Regions from separate parts of the Lactobacillus sp. wkB10 genome, predicted to be linked through region 1. Evidence: predicted binding sites of a transcription regulator. Region 1 holds the regulator's gene; each other region holds the start of a gene.

Region 1 (5,840 bases):
CCAGAAATAACTCCACCTTGAATTGCCGCACCTAAAGCAACAGCTTCATCTGGGTTAATTGAGTGATCAGGCTCTTTACCGGCCCACTTCTTAACTGCATCCTGAACTGCAGGAATACGGGTTGAACCACCGTTTAAAATAACTTTATCAATGTCATTAACTGTTAATTCAGCATCTTTCAATGCATTGTCAAATGGAATTTTTGTTTTATCAACTAAATCAGCAGTTAATTCGTCAAATTTCGCTCTAGTTAAATCAGCTTCCAAATGTAATGGTCCAGATTCACCAGCAGAAATAAATGGTAATGAGATATGAGTTGAAGATACGCCAGATAAATCTTTCTTAGCTTTTTCAGCGGCATCCTTTAACCTTTGTAAAGCCATTTTATCTTTAGAAAGGTCAACACCATTTTCATCTTTAAAATTCTTGATCAGCCAATCAATAATTTTATTATCGAAGTCATCGCCACCAAGGTGAGTATCACCGTTAGTTGAAAGTACTTGGAAGACTCCGTCACCTAATTGCAAAACAGAAACATCAAAGGTACCACCACCAAGGTCATAAACCAGAACTTTTTCGTCTTCAGCATCTTTATCAAGGCCATAGGCAAGTGAAGATGCAGTTGGCTCGTTAATTATTCTCTTAACGTCTAAGCCTGCAATTTTACCGGCATCCTTAGTAGCTTGACGCTGAGCATCATTAAAGTATGCAGGAACTGTAATGACTGCTTCGGTAACCTTTTCACCAAGATAATCTTCAGAGAATTTCTTGATATATTGTAAAATCATAGCAGAAATTTCTTGAGGAGTGTATGCTTTATCACCAATTTTAACTTTATAATCTGCTTCACCCATGTGACGCTTAATAGAAGAAATAGTATTTGGGTTAGTAATAGCCTGTCTTTTTGCAACTTCACCGACTTGAATTTCTCCATCCTTAAAAGCAACTACTGAAGGTGTAGTACGGTTTCCTTCTGGATTGGTAATAATTTTTGGCTCTTTTCCTTCAAGAACAGCAACTGCTGAGTTGGTAGTTCCGAGGTCAATTCCGATAACTTTTGACATTGATATGCTTCCTTTCAATTATTGTGCTACAACAACCATCGCTGGTCTTAAAGTACGATCTTTGTACAAGTAACCTTTTTGCAAAACCCGCACAACATGATCTTTTTGATCTTCATTTTCAGCTTCAACTGTTTGGACAGCTTGGTGTAAATTAGGATCAAACTTTACACCTTCAGCAGTGATTTCACTGATTCCATGATCTTTCATGGCTTTAACCAATGAATCAAGTGTCATTTGCACTCCCTTTTTAAGCTGCTTTGATGCTTCATCATCAACCTTTGTTGCTAAAGCTCTTTCTAAATTATCCATTGCTGGCAAAACATCCTTAGCTAAAGATTGTGATTCATATTTAATAAGTTGCGCTCTTTCATTATTATAGCGATTTTGCATATTTTGCATTTCAGCTTGACTGCGCAAATACTTATCTTCTAAATCATCTTTTTCTTTTTGCAACTGGGTCAAATTGTGTTGCAGTTTGCTTTCCAAAGATTCGGACTTCTTTTTTTCGTTAGCCTTAGCTTGAGAATGCTTTTTAACTTCTTTTGATTCAGTTGATTCTTTTTGATCTTTTTTTGAATTTTTACTGTTAATTTCTTCTTTACTCACGGCTAACCTCCTTTATTTAAATCTACCATAATAATCAAGCAACTTTTTAGATAGCTCATTTCTGAAATATTCAAGCAATCCTATCACTTGAGAATACGGCATATTATCAGGGCCAAGTAAAGCAATTATGCCCTTTCCGTGAGAACCAACGCTGTACTCTGCCGTAAGCAGACTGTAATCCTTTAACAAATCATTTGATAACTCAGATCCTAGACTTACCCGAACTGGATATCTGTCACTTTTTAAGTTTTGCCTGTTATCCAAAATACTGGAAATTAAGTCATTATGCTCAATCATTTCATATAATGACCGCAAATTAGAAACGTCACTTAAAGAAATGTTATTGAGCAAATTAATCTGACCATCGACATACATTTGCTCGCTGGCAGCATCACTGATCACATCTTCAACCAAATCAATTAATTCAGACACATGAGCAGCTTTAAGCTTTTGTCCTAAAGTCTTCTTAAGAAACTCAGGCGTAACCTGATCTAGTGTCTTTCCTACTAATTCATCGTTAATCATACGAACGGCGCGTTCAATGTCATCACCATGAATATTGTATGGCAGGTTATAAACCTGATCATGAACATCACCATCACTGGTACCAAGAATAGCCATAATCTGTCTGCCAAATAAAGGCACTATACGAAATCCAGTAATAGTTAAATCACTATTTTCAGGCCCCTCCGCAAATGCAGTATAATTTGTAAGGTCAGACAAGATCTTAACAGCTTCCTGAACAATGTCGTTAACTTGATGAAACGGCTGATCAAGCTGATTAATAATTTTTTTATATACAGAAGATGAAATCTGTAAAGGCTCAACTAAATTGTCAAGATAGTAACGGTAGCCTTCTGTTGAAGGTACTCGACCACTTGACAAATGAGTTTTTTCAATCAAGCCTTTTTCTTCTAAAACCGCCATTTCGTTACGAATAGTTGCACTTGAAACTTTGATAGGCAACTGATTCATGACTGTTTTAGATCCAACAGGATCATGTGTCTGCGTAAAATCATTGATAATTGTTTTTAAAATTAATTCTTGACGTTCGGTCAACATAAATATCGCCCTCACTTTTAGCACTCAAACTTATTAGGTGCTAACAATTAATATGATACTAGCTTTTAGCAGAATGTCAAGTTGAGTGCTAACTTTTTTACAAAAAAAACGCTTATCCCTTTAAAATTAACCAATGCTGGTAAAATAGGCTTTAATTTCGGCCTCATCATCACTCATTTGTTTTTTTAATTCTTTTAAATTATCAAATTTAATTTCGCCACGGGTATACTTATACCATCTAATTACCATTTTTTCATCGTAAGCTTCCTGATCAAATCCAAATAAATTTGATTCAATATAAAGCTTTTTACCCTCATTAATAGTTACGTTATAGCCTACACTTGTCATAGAGTCATACCACTTACCTTTAATCTTGGTTTTAGTAGCGTATACTCCAATTTTAGGAACAACCTTGTCCTTGGACCAAACTAGATTTGCTGTAGGAAAGCCAAGCTTATGCCCATTACGTAAGCCATGACCGACATAACCGGACATAATGTACGGAAAACCTAGTAACTTAGCAGCTAATTCCATATTTCCACTTGTGATGGCTTTTTTTATTTCAGTAGAACCTATTTTTTGCCCATCATATGATTGTTTTGGAACATCAACAATAGCAAATCTTCCCTTAGCAAACTTAGGGAAATTTTTCATATTGGCAATTTCTTTCGGACCATATGTATAGTCAAAACCAGCTACTACTGTATCAGCATGCAGTTTGACAATAATCTTATCTACAAATTCCTGTGCAGTCAAGTTGCTAAATGCATCATTGAAATGCATCACAAGCAAAAAATCGACTTTCAGTTTCTGCATTTTATAAGCTTTTTCAGCTAATGTATCTATATAGCTGACTTCTTTATTTTGATATATTTCTTTAGGATGTCGGTCAAATGTCATCACTACTAATGGTAAATGCTTTTGAATTGCCTTTTCTTTTGCAATTTTGATTAATTCCTGATGACCACGATGTACACCGTCAAAGAATCCTAAAGCAAGGATTATTCTTTGAGGAATAATATTTTCCTTAAACGGGTATGTTAAATGGATAATTTCCATAATAAAACCTTCATTCACTCATTCATTTTGTAAAAGCATTAAATAAGGGCGATACATGGTACCATCTTTTTGATAAATTGCCTTAACTCTATTATTGTATCGTAATGCCACTTTTTTTGCATTCGTTTTCAAAGAAATCGTTGCACCATTTTTAACCTTCAACCACAGAGCTGTATCAATATCCTCATGAACATAACTAGTAAAAAAAGAGTCAATTGGTTGAAGCAATTCATTTACCATATTTGGATTTTCTATAATTTCTGCCAATTTAACAGCTTGATTAATATTAAAACCTGAGCTTGAAGTTCTTTGTAAATTTTTCATTACTGCCGGTACCCCAAGTTTTGTTCCCAAATCATTTATTAAAGAACGAACGTAGGTCCCTTTACTACATTCAATTTTAAAATCAAAAGTTTCTTGACAATTTTCTTCATCAAAATTTGGTTCATCAGTAAGATTATAGGAAAAAATTTCAACTTGTCGTTTTGGTCGCTCAACTTTAATACCCTGTCTTGCATATTCATATAAATGCTTGCCATTCACTCTGACGGCAGAATAAATGGGAGGTACTTGCTCTATACTGCCAACAAATTCATGCATAGCTTCTTGAATTTGAGTTCCTTGAATTTCATTAGTAATTTTTTTGAATTCTGTTTTTTTCCCACTGGTATCGTAACTATCAGTAGCAAAACCTAAAATTCCTTGCCCAACATAGCTCTTATTTTCCTTGTGCATCAATTCAATTAACTTTGTGGCCTGACCAATTGCAATTGGTAGCACTCCTGTAACGTCAGGATCAAGAGTACCTGCATGACCCATTTTTTTAATATGCAGAACTTTACGTAAATGATAGACAACATCGGCACTTGTCATGCCCTTATCCTTATTTATCACTAAAATACCATTTAACATTTTTATTACCTAACCATGAAAAAAGCGCCTCACAGCGCTTTTCTTAATTATTGCGATTTGCATCCTGCTTTTTTACTTCAGCAATTAACTGATCAATTTTACTACCATATTTAACTGAATTATCTCGTTTAAAAATTAACTCAGGAACTTTATAGACAGTTAGAACCTGTCCTAACAAATGTCTCATCATTCCCTTAGCTTTATTTAAACCAGCAGCAGCTTCTTCTTCTTTTTTAGAGTCCTCAGAAAGAATACTGTAATATACAGTAGCATATGATAAGTCATTTGTACATTCAACCGCCGTAATTGTAACATCATTAACTCGTGGATCACGAATATTTTTCCGTAAAATTTTCGTTAATTCACGGAGGATTTCTCCTTCAACACGACCTATTCTGTGTTTCATGCTTTCCTCCCAGTTAATTTATTCAGGTTTAACTTCCTGCTTTTCAACTGCTTCCATCTCATCACCAATCTTGATGTCATTATAACCCTCAATTGTTAAACCACAGTCAAATCCTTGCTTAACAATCTTGGCATCATCTTTAAATCGTTTGAGTGATGCGACTTTTCCGGTGTAGATCACAACTCCATCACGTATCAAATTAATTTCAGAATCTTTTGAAACATATCCAGAATCAACAAATGCTCCAGCAATTGTACCGACTTTAGAAACTTTCCAAGTTTCGCGTACAGTTAGGTTGCCCACAACCTTATCTTCATACGTTGGTTCCAGCATACCCTTCATAGCAGCTTTAACATCATCAATTGCCTTATAAATAATACTATATAGTCGGATATCTACTCCATCAGCTTCGGCTTGAGATTTAGCTGTAGCAGTCGGACGGACATTAAAACCTATGATGAAGGAGTTTGAAGCTCCAGCTAATGTAACATCAGATTCATTTACAGCACCTACGCCTGCATGAATAATATTAACACGAACGCCTTCGACTTCTATCTTTTCAAGCGATTGCTGCAATGCTTCCACTGAGCCTTGTACATCTGCTTTTAAGACAACGCCTACTTCTTTCATGTTTTCTTTCTTCATCGTGTCAAACAAGTTATCAAGAGTAACATGTTGTACATTTTCACGAGATTGTTGTAAAGCCTGTTGTGCTCTTTGTTCACCAACAC
Region 2 (5,840 bases), on a different contig from region 1:
TTATTTACTTTTTTCATTAAATCGCTAACTAATTTTTCGTTTTCTTCAGCAGTTTCTGAAACATAGCAAGCTTTATTTGCTAATTCTTTGATGTCATTAGTGTCAAGCTTCTTCATCAAACTTCTGATTCGTAAAATCGAGGTAGCACTCATTGAATACTCGTCTAAGCCCATTGACAACAGAATTGGGAACATGGTGCTGTCTCCAGCAGCTTCACCACACATGCCACACCAAATACCATTTTCATGAGCTGCATCAATTGTATGTTTAATCAGACGTAAAACAGATGGGTTTGCTGGTTGATACAGGTAAGAAACGTTATCATTACCACGATCAGCAGCCATTGTATATTGGATTAAATCATTAGTACCAATTGAGAAGAAATCAACTTCTTTTGCAAGTTGGTCGGCTAAAACGGCAGCAGCTGGAACCTCAATCATCATTCCAACTTCCAAATCTGAACCGATCTTAACTCCCTTTTCAACTAACTTGTCTTTTTCTTCATTTAAAATTGCTTTAGCTTTACGTAATTCATTAATGGTACCAATCATTGGGAACATGATACCTAATTTACCATAAGCAGATGCACGTAACAAGGCACGAAGCTGAGTACGGAAAATTTCTTCATTTTGCAGTGAAAGCCTAATTGCACGCACTCCCAAAAATGGGTTCATTTCTTCTGGCAAGTTCCAGTAGTCAAGGTGCTTGTCACCACCGATATCCATGGTTCTAATAATAACCTGCTTGCCATGCATGCCTTCAAGGACTTCTTTATAGGCTTCAAACTGTTCATCTTCTGTTGGAAAGTCTTTTGAATCCATGTACAAGAACTCAGTTCTATAAAGGCCTACAGCCTCAGCACCATTGTCATTCACACCCGGCATATCATTTGGCGTACCAATATTTGCTGCAATTGTGAATTTTTTACCATCTGCAGTTACTGAAGGTTCATTCTTTAACTTTTCCCATTCAGCTTTCTGCTTCAAGAAGTCAGCACTCTTTTGCTTATAGTCTGCAATCTCGCTGTCCGTTGGCTTAACGATAACATCACCGCTTAGACCGTCAACAGCAAGCGTATCACCATTTTGAACATCTTTTGTGATCGAGTCAGTACCAACAACGGCTGGTAATTCAAGAGAACGAGCCATAATAGCAGAGTGAGCAGTCCGACCACCAATGTCAGTTACAAAACCTTTAACAAACTTCTTGTTTAATTGAGCAGTGTCACTTGGGGTTAAGTCATGGGCTACCACAATTACTTCGTGATCAATTGATGCTGGATTAGGCAATTCTTTACCCAATAAATGAGCCATAATTCTCTTAGAAACGTCTCGCACATCAGCTGCACGTTGCTGCATGTATTCATTATCAGTCATGCCTTCAAAAATTGTAATGAACTTTTGAGCAGTTTCATCAAGTGCAGCTTCACTGTTAATTTTTTGCTCTTTGATTTCATTTTCGATGGCACCAGTAAATTCAGGATCGTTTAAAATCATCAGATGAGCTTCAAAGACCTGAGCTTCATCTTCACCTAAACTCTTCTTTGCGCTATCACGGATTTTTTCAACTTCAGCAGTTGATACTGAAATTGCCTTCTTATACCGTGTTAATTCACTTTCAACATCGCTAACTGTAGTTTTTGAAAATGAAAGATCAGGTTCAACCAAGAGATAGGCTGGTGCTACAGCAATACCATCACTTGCAGCAATTCCTTTTAATGTCTTGGTCATTATTCAGCTAAACCCTCTTTTTTCATTGTTTCAGAAATAGCATTAATTGCGTCTTTTTCATCATCACCATCAGCACTGATCGTAACATCAGCATTTTTACCAACTCCGAGTGACATAACACCCATGATTGACTTCAAGTTAACAGATTTACCGTTGTATTCCAAGTTGATATCTGAACCAAACTTAGAAGCAGCTTGTACTAGCAATGTAGCTGGACGAGCATGAATACCTGTTTCTGCAACAACATGAAAATCGCGTTTTTCCATTATATATATCTCCTTTTAATTCAAAAAATCAAAACGGTAATAAATACCTATTCGCTTACTTAGACTATCATTTTTTTGTGAATTAGACAACATAAATGTAACAGTTTACATCACTAAACTCCAGTCTTAGACTGCGAATAAATTATTTTACCACCCCGCAAAGCCTTTCCCGTTATGTTTTGCCTCTTACCAAAAGACCTTAATGCAGATTGAAATTCAAAAGCGTTTTGAGGATCAACTTCATAATGATCTAGTTCACCATCTGCCAACTGCTCAAGAATTTTTTGATAATCCAAATTTACCACCGCTTTTATCCTATATTAATTCAGCAATATTTTTGATTTTGCCTACATGTATTTTAGCATATTTACCGTACTTACAAATAATAAGATCCAAGTTTTAGCACTTGATTATTCCGAGTGCTAATTATATAATTTAGTAAACTGATATGAAAGGCGGTAATACAATGCTTTGTCAAAACTGTCAAAAACGACCAGCTTCCATTCACTTATTTGCAAAAGTTAATGGACAAAGTCGAGAAATTAATTTATGCGGACAATGTTATCAACAACTTAAACAACAAGGAAATATTAATATGAATAATGACAATAATGGCTTCTTTGGTGATTTCAGCGACCTGTTTAACTATAATGGCAATGCTGGAAATCCAGGAGACCCTAGAATGAATAATGGTGGACCTAACAATGGTAATAATGGTACCGGAGGTAGTCGTTCACTTTTAGATCAATATGGTACAGATCTAACTGCATTAGCAAGAAAAGGCAAAATTGACCCAGTCATTGGGCGTGATAAAGAAATTGCACGCGTCATTGAGATTTTAAACCGCAGAACAAAGAATAACCCAGTTTTAATTGGTGAAGCCGGAGTAGGTAAAACTGCTGTGGTTGAAGGCTTAGCTCAACAAATTGTTGATGGCTCGGTTCCTGCCAAATTACAAGATAAAAGAATAATATCATTAAACGTAGTTTCTTTAGTGCAAGGTACAGGTATTCGTGGCCAATTTGAACAGCGTATGCAGCGACTTCTTAAAGAAGTGGAAAATCATGATGACATTATACTATTTATTGATGAAATTCATGAAATTGTTGGCGCGGGGAATGCTGAAGGCGGAATGGATGCAGGCAATATTATTAAACCCGCTCTTGCCCGTGGTGATCTGCAACTAGTCGGTGCTACTACATTAAAAGAATATCGTGAAATTGAAAAAGATTCTGCTTTAGCAAGACGCTTTCAGCCCGTCGATGTTAAAGAGCCGTCAGTTCCAGAAACTATTCGGATTTTGAAAGGTATCCAAAAGCGTTATGAAGACTACCATCATGTACATTTTACTGATGATGCCATAAAAGCTGCTGCTGAATTATCTGAGCGTTATATCCAGGACAGATTTTTACCTGATAAGGCTATCGATTTGCTTGATGAAGCAGGTTCACGAATGAATCTGACAATTCCGTACGTTGATAAAGATAAAATGAAGGAACGGATTGATGCAGCACAAAAATTAAAACAAGAATCTTTAAAGAACGAAGACTATGAAAAAGCTGCATACTACCGCGATCAAATTGAAAAATATAATAAGATGAAGGATCAAAAAGTCGATCCAGACAAATCTCCTATTATTACCAGCAAGATTATGAATAAGATTGTTGAAGAAAAAACTGGCATTCCTGTGGGCGATTTGCAAAAGCAGGAAGAAAACCAGCTGCAAAATCTGGCACCAAACCTGAAAGCTCACGTCATTGGCCAAGACAAGGCTGTTGATAAACTGGCTCGGGCAATTAGGCGTAACAGAATTGGCTTTAACAAATCTGGTCGTCCAATAGGCTCTTTCTTATTTGTTGGACCAACTGGAGTCGGTAAAACTGAACTAGCTAAACAATTAGCAAGACAAATGTTTGGCTCAGAGAATGCTTTGATTCGTTTTGATATGTCAGAATATATGGAATCATATTCAGTCTCTAAGCTTATCGGGTCTGCACCTGGTTATGTGGGTTATGAAGAAGCCGGTCAATTGACCGAACGAGTTAGAAGACACCCATACAGTTTGATATTGCTTGATGAGATTGAAAAGGCTGACCCAGCTGTTATGAATCTATTTTTACAAATCCTCGATGACGGTCGTTTGACCGATTCTCAAGGTAGAACAGTATCATTCAAAGACACAATTATTATCATGACCTCTAATGCTGGTCAGGGAATTAAGAATACCAGTGTTGGTTTCGCAGCAGAAAATTCTAAGGATAAGCCGGATTCTGCCAGAAGTTCAATGAGTCAATTCTTCAAACCAGAATTTTTAAACCGTTTAGATGATGTAATTGAATTCAATGAATTAACTAAAGATGATCTGATTAAGATTGTTAATTTGATGCTTGACGATGTAAACAATATGGTTAAAAATCAGGGCTTACAGATTACTGTTAGCGACGATGCCAAGAAGAAACTTGTTGAAGAAGGCTATAATCCTGCTATGGGAGCAAGACCTCTGCGCAGAACTATTCAGGAAGAAATTGAAGATAAAGTTGCTGACTATAAGCTTGACCACCCTGCAGCAAAGAACTTACTAGCAAATGTTTCTGACAACAAAATTGTCATAAGCGAAAATGAAAATGTTGTAAATTCAGAAAACAGCAGTGATAATTACTAACTAAGTCAATTCTTATTAAGCATGGTTATTGTAAATTATGATAATCATGCTTTTTACTAAAGAAAAAAGTTTAGATTAGTTGTATACTAAAATAAAAAAGAGCTACTAGAAGAAACGGGTGAAATCCATGCATTTAATAGATGTAACCAATAGTTATAAGGACCTAGTTCATAGTCAACTAAATACGACTAACGTAAATTACGTCAAAGTTTACTCTCTAGGCAATACTTCCGTTATCTACACCGAAAGTGATAAAGCGATCGGAATTGTCTTGGAAAACCACAATCGCCGTGTACGCAAGGACGAAACAGATTTTGTCATTAAACGACTTATTCAGGAAAAAGATCCTATATATAAGTTGACAATTGATGAAAGCCAACATGTAATTGAAATCCATATCGATAAATAAAAAAAGCTGGTTTAAAAACCAGCTTTTTTGTTATAATTTTTCGGTTAATTTAACATCAGGATACTTATCTTTGAAAAATCGTTCAGCAAATTGATTTTCGAACAAAAATAGTGGTTGACCATAGCGATCTTTAACCAGTAGGTTTCGACTATTAGCCATGGCAGGATCCAGCTGTTCAGGGTCAATCCAACGGGCTACTCTATGACCAATATTAGTCATTTCAACATCAGAATTATACTCATTTTTCATTCTGAATTTAAAGACTTCAAATTGCAATTGACCGACTGCACCTAAGATATACTCATCAGTTTGATAATTTTGGTATAACTGAATTGCACCTTCTTGAACCAGTTGTACCATTCCTTTATGAAATGATTTCTGTTTCATAACGTTTTTAGCAGTGACCCTTACGAATAATTCCGGTGTGAATTCTGGCAGTGGTGGGTAAACCACTTTGTCTTTGCCGGCATAGATACTGTCACCTATCTGAAAATTACCAGTATCATAAAGTCCAACAATATCTCCTGCTACAGCATCCGAAACCTGTACTCTTTCGCTGGACATAAACTCTGTCGCATTATTTAACCTTATTGGTTTACCTGTACGAGCCAAAGTAACGTCCAATCCCTTTTTAAACTCGCCACTGCCAATACGAACAAAAGCAATGCGATCACGGTGATGAGGATTCATATTAGCCTGAATTTTAAACACAAAACCCGAAAATTCCGAATCATCAGGAGCCAGTTCTTCAGTTTCATTAACTGTATGACTTG
Region 3 (5,840 bases), on a different contig from region 1:
CCGAAACAAAAAAAGTTAATTGCTGGCAATTATCAGGTTCTAAGCGACTACAATTGACTCCTAATGCTCGGACCGTTTCTCCATGCCAGTTTTTACGGAAAAGAGCCAGTATTTCTTCAACTAATAAATCATTATCATTAGTAGGGCAAATTTTTTGCTGCACATTAAAGCCCTTGCGACTGCCATCTTGTTCGTACTTAGAAAAGCCAACAAACAAGCTTATACAGCTTGCTTGTAAACGGTGTGCCCTTATTCTGGCACCCACCTGCTCGCCAATTTCACGTAAAACTATTTCTATTTCTCGCTGATTCGTATAATCACGGTTTAAAATCTGTGAATTGCCGTAATTTTTCATTATGGGAAAATATTTTTCACTAATAATGCTGCGATCAACTCCCCAGCTAATCGCAAATAGCTGTTCGCCGATCACGCCAAACTCATTTTTTAAAATTGCCGGATCAGTATGAGCCAATTCATACATATTATTAATATGCAGGTGGCGCAAACGTGCAGCTGTTCTCTTGCCAATCCCCCAAACTTCTTCCATATCTTTAATTTGCCAAATTGTATCGGGGACATCAATATAATGCCAATAATCAATCATCGAACACCGATGTTTAGCAGAAATGTCCATAGCTAGTTTAGCTAGCAGTGGATTCTCTCCTATTCCGCAAGTAGTATAAAGACCAATCTTATTTTTTATTTCTACCTGAATTTTGCGAGCAACCAGATAAGGATCATCCCCAAACAAACGCCAAGACTTGGTCATATCAATCATACTTTCATCAATTGAGTAAACATGGATATCTTCATCTGATGCATATTTCTGAAAAATTTTTAATACCTGCATGCTACGTTTAATATACAAATTCATATGCGGGTCTGCCAAAATTAGGTCTGGCGCTTCTTTTTTCGTAGGTAAATCACGTACCCTCATAACATTAGTTAGCCCATATTTTTTCTTCGCTAAAGGTGAGGCTGCCATAATTAGCCCCGAGCCGTAATTTGTATGTGGCTGATGCGAAACAACTGCTAACACAGCTTTCATTGGGTTTAGACCTAATTGAAGTGCCTCACAACTGGCAAAGAATGATTTGTTATCAATCATAAAAATTAAACGATGGGGCTCATAACGATAATCATACATTGCTTTCACTTCCTAATGCAAACTTATGTTCGCTAAAATAAATTATACAAACACCAGTTCGAATAATCAAGTGAAAAATTATTCAATTGCTTCAATCGTTACCTGATATTCCCCTGCCGGAGCCTCTACTTTAACAGTTTTGCCAACTTTCTTTTTCATGATAGCCTGACCTAATGGCGAGTCGAAAGCTATTTTACCAGCACTGATATCTGCCTCCATTCGTCCAACAACTTGGTAAATCTCAGTTTCTGCATCATCATCAAATTTTAATGTGACCGTTTTGCCCAGATCTACCTTGCCGTCAGCTGTTTTTTCAATAATTTCTGCATATTTCAACTGCTTTTCCAAATAGCGCAAACGACTCTGAAGGTGTCCTAAATCACGTTTTGCCTCTGTATATTCAGTATTTTCAGACAAGTCACCCAAAGAGCGTGCTTCCTGCAAAATTTTAATTCTTCTAGGTCTATCCTTTTTCAAATCAGCAATCTCATCTTTAATTTTTTGATAGCCTTGAGGCGTCATTTTTTGATAATAAACCAAAATATTCTCTCCTAATTTTTTCTTTTCAATATTATCCACAAGCTATAATTACTGTTATGGAGGTTTTAGTTTTTATAAATTAGCACTCTAAAAATAATAGTGCTAAATATTTCCTTTTTATGAATCTGCATACTATAATAATAATTGTAAGGAAGAAATGAAAGTCTTCTGTTACAAATATATAAATTTTGAAAGGAAGTTTTTTACTATGGCAAATGATATGATGAATCGGCACAATGATTTATTCGATGCGATGAACGATTGGTTTGATCTTCCAAGAAAATTTTTCGATGATAATGAAGTAGCAAAATTAATGCAATCAGATGTTGTTGAAAACGACAAAGAATATGTAATCAAAGTTGACATGCCTGGAATGGACAAGGATAAAATTCACCTAAATTACAATAATGGTATTTTAAGTGTATCAGGTTCAAGAAAGTCATTTAAAGATATGTCCAAGGATAACAGCATTATTCACCGTGAAAGAAGTGAAGGTCACATTTCACGCAGCTTCAGATTACCAAACGTAGTTGCAAGTGATATTCATGCCAAATACGATAACGGTGTATTGACAATTACCCTGCCAAAGCAACAAGCTGGCGCAAGCGATAACTCAATCCAAATTGACTAATTGTCTTCAAATTATCAAAGTATATTAACTCACTGAAATAACAGAAAGTCTATTTAAACTTGTCTGAACTGTTTTTAAAATAAAACATGTCAGAAGCACCAAAATAAGCTATCCAGATCAAAGTCTGGATGGCTTATTTTGTTTCCAGTTGCTTTTTAGATTTTTCTTTAGCAGCAGATTAAGTAATAGAGTTTTGAGACTATATTTCGTTTAAAATTTCAGGATTATTAACAGAACCTATCATTTTAAATATTATTTTTGCATTTCCATCTATAGGTTCTTTTATATAGTATTTAAAATTCGCAAAGACAATTGATATCTATTTGCAATAGTTTTAATCTAATAATATCAGTAAAATTTAATATTTAAAATTTTGCACCTTTGTTATTGTTAATACTAGGACTGCTAAAGTTTAGGCTTAACTCTTTCTTCTACTCTTTTCCAATTTCAAGATTATTAGTCATTAATCTCAAATAATAGCTGACCAGTCCACCACAGCCAGTGACGTTAAACCTAGGGCAATTTTTCCTTAGGAGGAGTATAAATTGAGCAAAAATAATGACATATACATAGAAAATCGAGCTTCGAGTGCTGCTAAAAAAATAAATAAATTGAACATACCAGATGAAATTAAAAAACAATTAATTGATAAGAAAGTTTTTGATTTTTGGTTTAACAATAAAGAATTAAGAGCCCTGTCAGATAATATTGATATTGCAGGCGGTGAGAGTATCCAGTATGCAGCTAGTGGCAATTACGATAATCATACTGCACTGATAATTTGTACAAACATGCGTGTAATGATAATTAATAAGAACATGTTTATTGGGGGAGATTTTACAGATATACCACTTAATATGATTAATGGTGTATCAATAAAAACGCGACTTTTCTTATCTGACATTCAAATAACTAATGGAGCAACAAATATTTTTCTTAACGATTTAGATAAAACTGCTGCACCAATTTTAGCAGATACTATTAAAAGCATGTCAAAGAATTACCAACAAAGTATTCAAAATGTTCCAGTACAAAATACAACAGATAGTACCCAAGATATGATCGCAGAATTAAAGCAATTAAAAGAGTTAGTTGATGAGGGGATATTGACTGAAGAAGAATTTTCGGCTAAGAAGAAACAAGTTTTAGGATTATAAAACCAAAGCGTGGTCAGCTATTGAACTCGTTTTTCTTTTAGATTAAAATATAAGGTAATTTAAAAATAGATTAAAAAAGGAGAATATATATTATGGCTCACAAACTAACTGTTCAAGAACTAGAAGAGTTTGCGAAAAACTTTAATGAAAAGCCGCAAAATCAAGTTGTGGCACGAGCTGCTCAAAAAAGCGGTGTTTTTGCAGCATCTTACAATGAACGTGTTCAAGGCGAATTGACTCGGGTATTTTCAACAGAGCTGGATACTGAAAATGTTACTAACCAGCGCCAGTCAGGTCGTTGCTGGGAATTTGCTACCTTAAATATTTTACGACATTATTTTGGCAAAAAATATCACTGCAAGAATTTTACTTTCTCACAAAGTTACAACTTTTTCTGGGACAAAGTTGAACGGGCAAATATTTTTTATGACAATATTTTAGATACTGCTGATGAACCACTTGATTCCCGTACCGTAAAAGCATATTTAGACAGTGCTGGCGGAGACGGGGGTCAATTCCACATGGGTGCCGCTTTAATTGAAAAATACGGTGTTGTGCCTTCCTATGCAATGCCTGAAAGTTTTAATACCAATAACACTGCCGGTTTAGGTAAAGCTTTGGGCGATAAACTGAAAAAAGACGCTCTAGTTTTACGCAAATTAAAGCAAGACGGTAAAGATGATGAAATAGAAAAGGCCCGTAAGAAATTCTTAAGTGAAATTTACCAAATAACAGCAATTGCAGTTGGAGAACCACCTAAGAAATTTGACTTGGAATACCGTGATGATGACAAGAAATATCATTTGGACAAAGATTTAACTCCACTAGAATTTTTGCATAAATACATGGGCGATGTTGACTTTAATGATTACGTTGTATTGTCTAATGCACCAGATCATGAATATGATAAATTATATGGGCTGCCATTTGAAGATAACGTTGAAGGATCATACCGCATCAAATTCTTGAATGTACCAATGGAATACTTGGAAACTGCAGCTGTTAACCAATTAAAAGATGGTGAAGCTGTTTGGTTTGGTAATGATGTTGGTGAACAAAGCGATCGTAAAAAGGGATATCTTGACAGCGACTTATATAAACTAAGTGATCTCTTTGGTGTTGACCTCAAGATGTCCAAAGCTGACCGCTTGCGTACCGGTGCCGGCGCTTCAACTCATGCTATGGCTTTTGTTGGTGTTGATGAAGATGGTGGCCATGTGCGTCAATGGAAAGTTGAAAATTCCTGGGGCGAAAAGAACGGTGACAAAGGTTTCTTTGTTATGAATAATGATTGGTTCAATGACTATGTTTATGAAGTTGTTGTCCACAAAAAGTACTTGACACCAGAACAAGTAGCTATTGCTGAGGGTCCAATTACAGACTTACCAGCTTGGGATTCACTAGCTTAAGCGAATTTATAACTAATAGAAAAAGACGAAATTCAAAAACGAATTTCGTCTTTTTTATATTATAAAAAATTATTTACTTTCCACGTAATAATAGCTCATCAAATTTTTTAAAGAATAAATCTTTATTTGCTTTAGTTACCAAAGTAATTTCGCGTCCATTGGAATCATCTTCCATTCGTCCTGCAGCCAATCCCTGTGTAACCACCTTTACCTTGTGCTTTTCAGTGGCCAAAACGACTTCCGGATAAAGAGCACTAATTGTCGTTAATACATCCCAAAAATAAAGTTGCGAGCTTGGAATTGGGGGATTAACCAGGAGACAATAGCCTTGCGCAACCAAGTCTACAGCTGGATGTTCACGCAAACTGGCCCAATGCATTCTTAATTCATAAGTTAATGGTAATTCTTCACTACTTTCAAGACCGATAATTTGCATAGGAATATTTGATTTCAGAACCCTATCAACAGCAAACGGATCCCAAAAGGCATTCCATTCTTGCGTACCATCAACATTAACCTGAACAACATTACCATGACCATCAAGAGAACCGCCCATCCAGTATAGCTGTTCAATTTTATCCGCCATTTTGGGATTAGTATCCAGCGCACGAGCCAAATCGGTTAAAGGTCCCGTCATAACTAACGTGACAGGTTGCTTTGCTGCCAAAATTTTTTCAGCCATGTCTAAATGAGCCGGTTTTACTGCCATTTTAGTAATCATTTTCCCAGATTCGTTTAATAACGGCAAATAATTAAATGAATATGCCGCTTTACGCCAGGCTTCGGGAAACTGATTGACAGCTCTTGAATCTGATTTGGCAATTTCTAATTGATCGCCTCTTAAGTTAAACCGGTCTGTCATCTTTCGACACACCTCAACAGCTGGGTCAACGTAACCATCCGCATCAATTGCACCAACACCTAGTAATTTAATCTCTGGTGCTTGCAAGAGTAAC
Region 4 (5,840 bases), on a different contig from region 1:
ATTCTGTTATCCATAAATCCTTTACCTAGAATTGTCAAAAATGAGGTAAAATCTATTCCTGAAACTAATGCCGTAACTAAAGCAGAAATTACGACTACAGCTATTGTATCAAGCCCCAAGGCAAACCCTAACACTATAACAACAATACCCAACAAACTTAAATATTCCACTAATGTTCCTTTCTAGTGAATAATCTTAACCAAGATAAACTAAAAATGAATTGTAACAAAAAATCCCACTAGCAAGCCCCACAGGATTGCTAGTAGGATTTATTAATTAACTAATAAAAACTAAATTACATCACACCTGGATTGCCAGCACCTGAAGCATTTGGATCAGCAGCAGGTTTATCTTCTGGTATCTCGGCAACAACTGCTTCAGTAGTTAGGAGCAAAGCGGCAATTGAAGCAGCATTTTGTAAAGCAGTACGGGTTACCTTGGTTGGGTCAATAATTCCGGCTTTAACCATGTTTTCCCATTTGCCATTAGCTGCGTTATAACCAACTTCGTTATCTTGTCCTTCAAGTTTGTTCAAGATAACTGAGCCGTCTTCACCAGCGTTGTCAGCAATTTGACGGACTGGAGCAGTCAATGCCTCTAAAACAATGTTGATACCAGTTTGTTCGTCAGCATTATCACCTTTAAGATCCTTAACAGCATCCTTAACGTCTACTAATGCTGTACCACCACCGGCAACATAACCTTCGTCAACGGCTGCACGAGTGGAGTTCAAAGCATCTTCAATGCGGTATCTGCGTTCTTTCAATTCAGTTTCAGTAGCAGCACCAACATGAATAACAGCGACACCACCTGTTAATTTAGCTAGACGTTCTTGCAATTTCTTCTTATCGAAGTCAGAGGTAGTCTCTTCAATTTGCTTTCTAATTGAATCTTCACGGTCTTTAATTGCTTCATCAGAACCAGAACCATCAACAATAGTAGTTGAATCCTTAGTTACAGTTATGCGACGAGCTTGACCTAACTGATCAATCTTAGTGTCCTTCAATTCAAGACCTAAGTCATCAGTAATTACTGTACCACCAGTTAAAGCGGCAATATCTTGCAATTGTTCTTTACGACGATCACCAAAACCAGGAGCTTTAACAGCAACAACGTTAAAGGTACCACGAATCTTGTTCAAAACCAAAGTTGGTAATGCTTCACCAGAAACATCATCTGCAATAATCAGCAATGATTTGCCTTGTTGCACAATTTCTTGTAACAATGGCAAAATGTCTTGAATGTTAGAAATCTTCTTATCAGTGATTAAAATGTATGGATTGTCAAGATCTGCTTCCATCTTGTCATTATCAGTTACCATGTATTGTGAAAGGTAGCCACGGTCAAATTGCATACCTTCGACTACTGATAATTCGGTTTCAATACCACGTGAATCTTCAATAGTAATAACACCATCATTACCAACTTTTTCCATTGCGTCAGCGATCAGGTCGCCAACTTCTTTTGAAGCTGAAGATACTGAAGCTACTTGAGCAATTTGGTCTTTTGAAGAAACAGTATGACTAATCTTATGTAATTCTTTAACTACGGCTTTAGTAGCTTTTTCAATACCGCGGCGAACTCCTACAGGGTTAGCACCAGCAGTCACGTTCTTCATACCTTCACGAATAATTGCTTGAGTTAAAACAACAGCAGTAGTTGTACCGTCACCAGCTATGTCATTAGTCTTTTGTGCTGCTTCGGCAACTAACTTAGCACCCATATTCTCATAGTGGTCTTTTAATTCAATTGCCTTTGCAATTGTCACACCATCATTAGTAATGTCCGGGTTGCCATATGATTGCTCCAAAACAACATTTCTGCCCTTAGGACCAATAGTTGCTTTAACAGTATCAGCTAATTTGTCAACGCCCTTTAACAGGGAACGTCTTGCTTTTTCTGAAAATTTAATTTCTTTTGCCATATTTTTATGCGCTCCTTAATTACTTAACAATTGCTAAAATATCTTTTTCATGAAGGACTAAATACTTTTCGTCATCGTATTTGACATCAGTGCCTGAATATTTGTCATATAAAACAACGTCACCCTTTTTGACAGTCATAGGAATTTTACTGCCATTTTCGGCATAACTACCTTCACCAACAGCAACAACTTCACCTTCTGTTGGCTTTTGTTTAGCATTAGAAGCCAGGACGATTCCGCCTACAGTTTTCTCTTCTTCTTCTTTAACTTTAACGATCACGCGATCACCAATTGGTTGTAACACGTTTGTCCCTCCTAAAATTAAATTATTAATCTATCTTTACGTGTCATTAGCACTCTTATTCATCAAGTGCTAACTTACATTTATGATAATAACCCCTTTTCATAAAAAATGCAAGAAAAAATTAGCACTTTGAGTAAAAAAGTGCTAATCGTATTTTTATGCCTACTTTTTCTTATCTGAGTCAAGGAAGTAAATTAGAGTTTGTAATTCCGTTGCTAAATCAACGTTCTGAATTCTAATACCACTTGGAGCAGACAAACGAATTGGCGTGAAATTCATAATTCCTCGAATACCAGCTTCAACCATATCATCAGCTGTCCTTTGTGCTGTCGTGGAAGGAACAGTCAAAATTGCAATAGAAATCTGTTGGTCACTAAGCTGTTTTTTTAGTTCACTCATGTCATAAACAGGGACACCACTGAGAATCTTGCCTGTAATTTTATCATCAATATCAAAAGCACATGAAATACGAATATTGTTTGTGCGTTTGAAATTATAGTTTAATAAAGCATGGCCTAAATTACCAACGCCAACCAGGGCAACATTTGTTAAAGTATCTTGATTTAAAATCTTTTTAAAAAAGGAAAGCAAACTTTTTACATCATAACCATAACCACGTTTTCCCAATGCACCAAAGTATGAAAAATCACGTCTGATTGAAGCACTATCTACTTGAACAGCCTCAGATAATTCAGTTGAGGATACCTTTTCTTTACCAGCCTCATTTAAAATTATCAGGTAGCGGTAATATAGCGGCAATCTTTTAGCCGTAGCCGTGGGTATTTTGATTTTTTCCATTTAAAAAGCCTCCAACTTGATTAAGTATATATTTTGTTTTGTGAATTTTTCAGCAATCACTACTATTTTATCTATAAATTTGCGCCATTTGCAAACATTTTTTTCACAATCTATCAAATTTTAGCATAATAGTAACAGGTTTGATAATAGAAATTTATTTTTTTACTCTTTTAATTAAAAAATGCTTCTTTTTTACATTTATTTCCTATATTTATCAATCAAACTCTCCCACAAGAATTTTGCTACGTATGCTAAAATGGTTTCTAGGTGAAAAATTATGATAATTGCTCAAGGACACGATTTAGAAAAACAATTCGGTGCCAACACATTATTTAAAAACGTCAATTTTTCAATTGACTCAAATGCAAGAATAGGTCTCATTGGACCCAATGGTGTCGGTAAAACAACTTTGCTTAAAATTATGACCGGCGAAGAAGAAGCCACACATGGTGACTTTACAATCAATAAAAATATAGATGTTGGCTATATTGCTCAAGAAAATGATTTAAATGAAAATAAAACTATTTGGGATGAAATGCTGTCTGTTTTTACTCCCCTAATTAATATGGGTAAAAAGATAAGGGATTTACAAGAAGAAATGTCTGCAAATCCGCAAAAAAAGGACCTGCTAAAACAATATGACCAGTTGCAATACAGCTTCGAACAACAAGGTGGATACACCTACCAGGCCGATATCAAAAGTATTTTGAACGGATTTAATTTTCCTGAAGCAACTTGGACTAAAAATGTTGGCAGCCTTTCTGGGGGAGAAAAAACGCGGCTTTCTTTTGTTAAGTTGTTATTGCGCAAACCTCCATTATTACTGCTTGATGAACCTACCAACTATCTGGATTTAGACACACTAGACTGGCTTGAAAGCTATCTTAAAAACTATTCTGGTGCTATTTTGGTAGTTTCCCATGATCAATATTTTTTGGATAATTTAGCAACACAGATTTTTGAATTACAATTTGGCAAATTAACTGTGTTTAAAGGAAATTATTCTGCCTACGTCGCTGAACGTCAATTACGTGACCGTCAACAAGAAGAAGCATACGAAAAGCAGCAAGAAAAAATCAAAAAAGACGAAGAATTTATTCAAAAAAATATCGTAAGAGCTAAAACTACTAAGAGAGCACAAAGTCGGCGCAAGCAACTGGAAAAAATGGAACGAATTAGTCCGCCCAAGCACAAAAACAAAGTCAGAATTAATTTTCAAAGCGAGCGGCCATCCGGTAAAGAAGTGCTAATTTTACGTAATTTAACTATTGGCTATCCCACAAAAACAATGGTTCACGGTATTTCTCTGCAAATTAATAAAGGTGACCGTGTAGCCGTTATTGGTCAAAATGGTATTGGTAAATCAACTTTACTAAAAACCGTTATGAAGGAGTTAAAACCGAAAAAAGGTTCAATCAAATATGGAGCTTCGTTAGACATCGGCTACTATGATCAAGAACTGCAAGGGCTTGATCCAGGTAAAACTGTAATCGATACAGTTTGGGACCGTCATAAAACAATGCCTGAAAAAGATGTGAGGTCGATTTTAGCCAGTTTCTTATTCACAGCAAAAGATATTGATAAAACTGTAGGTCAACTTTCCGGTGGTCAAAAAGCGAGATTAACCCTAACAGTTTTGTCGCTTGAGCATAATAATTTTTTATTGATGGATGAACCCACAAACCACCTGGATCTCGAAGCCAAGGAGGTTTTAGAACAGGCACTACAGAACTATGATGGTACTTTACTTTTCGTTTCTCACGACCGCTATTTCATCAATCAGTTAGCAAATAAGATTGTAGAAATTAAAAACGGTGTTGCTCAAGTATATGAAGGTGATTATAGTTATTATCTAGATGAAAAGAATAAGCAAGACTCAGCCTCCGAAAATGAATCATCTGAGAATAGAGAAATTGTAGAACCTGAACAAAATAAAAATAAATTGTCCTATCAGGAGCAAAAGTTGCGTGATTCACAAAAGCGTAAATTGCAAAGAGAAGTTGAAAATACCGAAAATAAAATTGAAAAGTTGGAAAAAGAGCAAAAAGATATTCAATCTCAAATGGCTGATCCAGCAATTGCTACTAATTTTGACAAGTTAGGTCCCTTGCAAGAACAGCTTAGCGCTGTACAAAAACAACTGGACGATGCAAATAATGCTTGGGAAAGTGCATTGAATAAACTGGATAGCTTTGATTAAAATAATATATATTAAGTTAACACATCTCCAAAATAAGATTAATTGGCTTTTTATCTGCCGTTTCTATTCTTAGCTAGTGCTAGAATTTTTTTATTAACTATTAATAAAATTTTCTTTTTATTTATAAATACGTAATAATTATCAGACGCAAAAAAGATCATTACACTATTGCTTTTAAAATTGTAGTTGTTTAAACTTAAAGATAATAATTTTACTGGCTTCATAAAAAATAAATTGAGAGGTACACATGGAAAAATTACGCACTGCTCTTTAATTATTAATTAATTAAGGAGGAATAAAAATGAAATATATAGCTGACAAAAATATTGCTATGGATCAACTTATCAATTTATACACAAGCGTCGGTTGGAGTTCTTACACGCAAAACTCTCGGCAACTGCAAAAAGCAGTTGCAAATTCGCTTTTTGCTATCGGCGCTTATGATCAGCACCAGTTAGTTGGATTAATCAGAGTAGTTGGTGATGGTCTGACCATCATTTATATCCAAGATTTACTGGTTAATCCCGTTTATCAAAGACGAGGAATTGGTACGAAATTAATCAATAGCGTGCTAAAGAAATATGATTCTGTTAGACAAAAAGTTTTGTTGACAG

The links. Region 1 encodes HrcA, which represses chaperone genes, less so after heat shock. Its sites were predicted from a motif close to TTAGCACTCNNNNNNNNNGAGTGCTAA; they were not measured.
Region 2: a site for HrcA is predicted at 2,396-2,422, ahead of LACWKB10_RS00640 (ATP-dependent Clp protease ATP-binding subunit). Genes of this name have one in related genera too.
Region 3: a site for HrcA is predicted at 1,767-1,793, ahead of LACWKB10_RS01790 (Hsp20/alpha crystallin family protein). Genes of this name have one in related genera too.
Region 4: a site for HrcA is predicted at 2,275-2,301, ahead of groES (co-chaperone GroES). Genes of this name have one in related genera too.

What each region holds. Positions count from the first base shown of each region.
Region 1 covers NZ_JRJB01000006.1:21,049-26,888, reverse strand. The annotation lists gene dnaK (molecular chaperone DnaK) at 1-1,064, opposite strand, end outside; gene grpE (nucleotide exchange factor GrpE) at 1,083-1,670, opposite strand; gene hrcA (heat-inducible transcriptional repressor HrcA) at 1,683-2,732, opposite strand; gene ribF (riboflavin biosynthesis protein RibF) at 2,859-3,791, opposite strand; gene truB (tRNA pseudouridine(55) synthase TruB) at 3,810-4,703, opposite strand; gene LACWKB10_RS04940 (ribosome-binding factor A) at 4,747-5,109, opposite strand; gene infB (translation initiation factor IF-2) at 5,128-5,840, opposite strand, start outside.
Region 2 covers NZ_JRJB01000001.1:127,356-133,195, reverse strand. The annotation lists gene ptsP (phosphoenolpyruvate--protein phosphotransferase) at 1-1,730, opposite strand, end outside; gene LACWKB10_RS00650 (phosphocarrier protein HPr) at 1,730-1,996, opposite strand; gene LACWKB10_RS00645 (hypothetical protein) at 2,110-2,292, opposite strand; gene LACWKB10_RS00640 (ATP-dependent Clp protease ATP-binding subunit) at 2,463-4,658, shown strand; gene LACWKB10_RS00635 (DUF1827 family protein) at 4,786-5,067, shown strand; gene LACWKB10_RS00630 (peptide chain release factor 3) at 5,098-5,840, opposite strand, start outside.
Region 3 covers NZ_JRJB01000002.1:93,468-99,307, forward strand. The annotation lists gene LACWKB10_RS01780 (Y-family DNA polymerase) at 1-1,147, opposite strand, end outside; gene greA (transcription elongation factor GreA) at 1,226-1,687, opposite strand; gene LACWKB10_RS01790 (Hsp20/alpha crystallin family protein) at 1,896-2,318, shown strand; gene LACWKB10_RS01795 (PH domain-containing protein) at 2,864-3,475, shown strand; gene LACWKB10_RS01800 (C1 family peptidase) at 3,568-4,884, shown strand; gene LACWKB10_RS01805 (nucleoside hydrolase) at 4,958-5,840, opposite strand, start outside.
Region 4 covers NZ_JRJB01000008.1:15,002-20,841, forward strand. The annotation lists gene LACWKB10_RS06400 (DUF969 domain-containing protein) at 1-170, opposite strand, end outside; gene groL (chaperonin GroEL) at 296-1,924, opposite strand; gene groES (co-chaperone GroES) at 1,944-2,228, opposite strand; gene LACWKB10_RS06415 (redox-sensing transcriptional repressor Rex) at 2,391-3,026, opposite strand; gene LACWKB10_RS06420 (ABC-F family ATP-binding cassette domain-containing protein) at 3,304-5,226, shown strand; gene LACWKB10_RS06425 (GNAT family N-acetyltransferase) at 5,528-5,840, shown strand, end outside.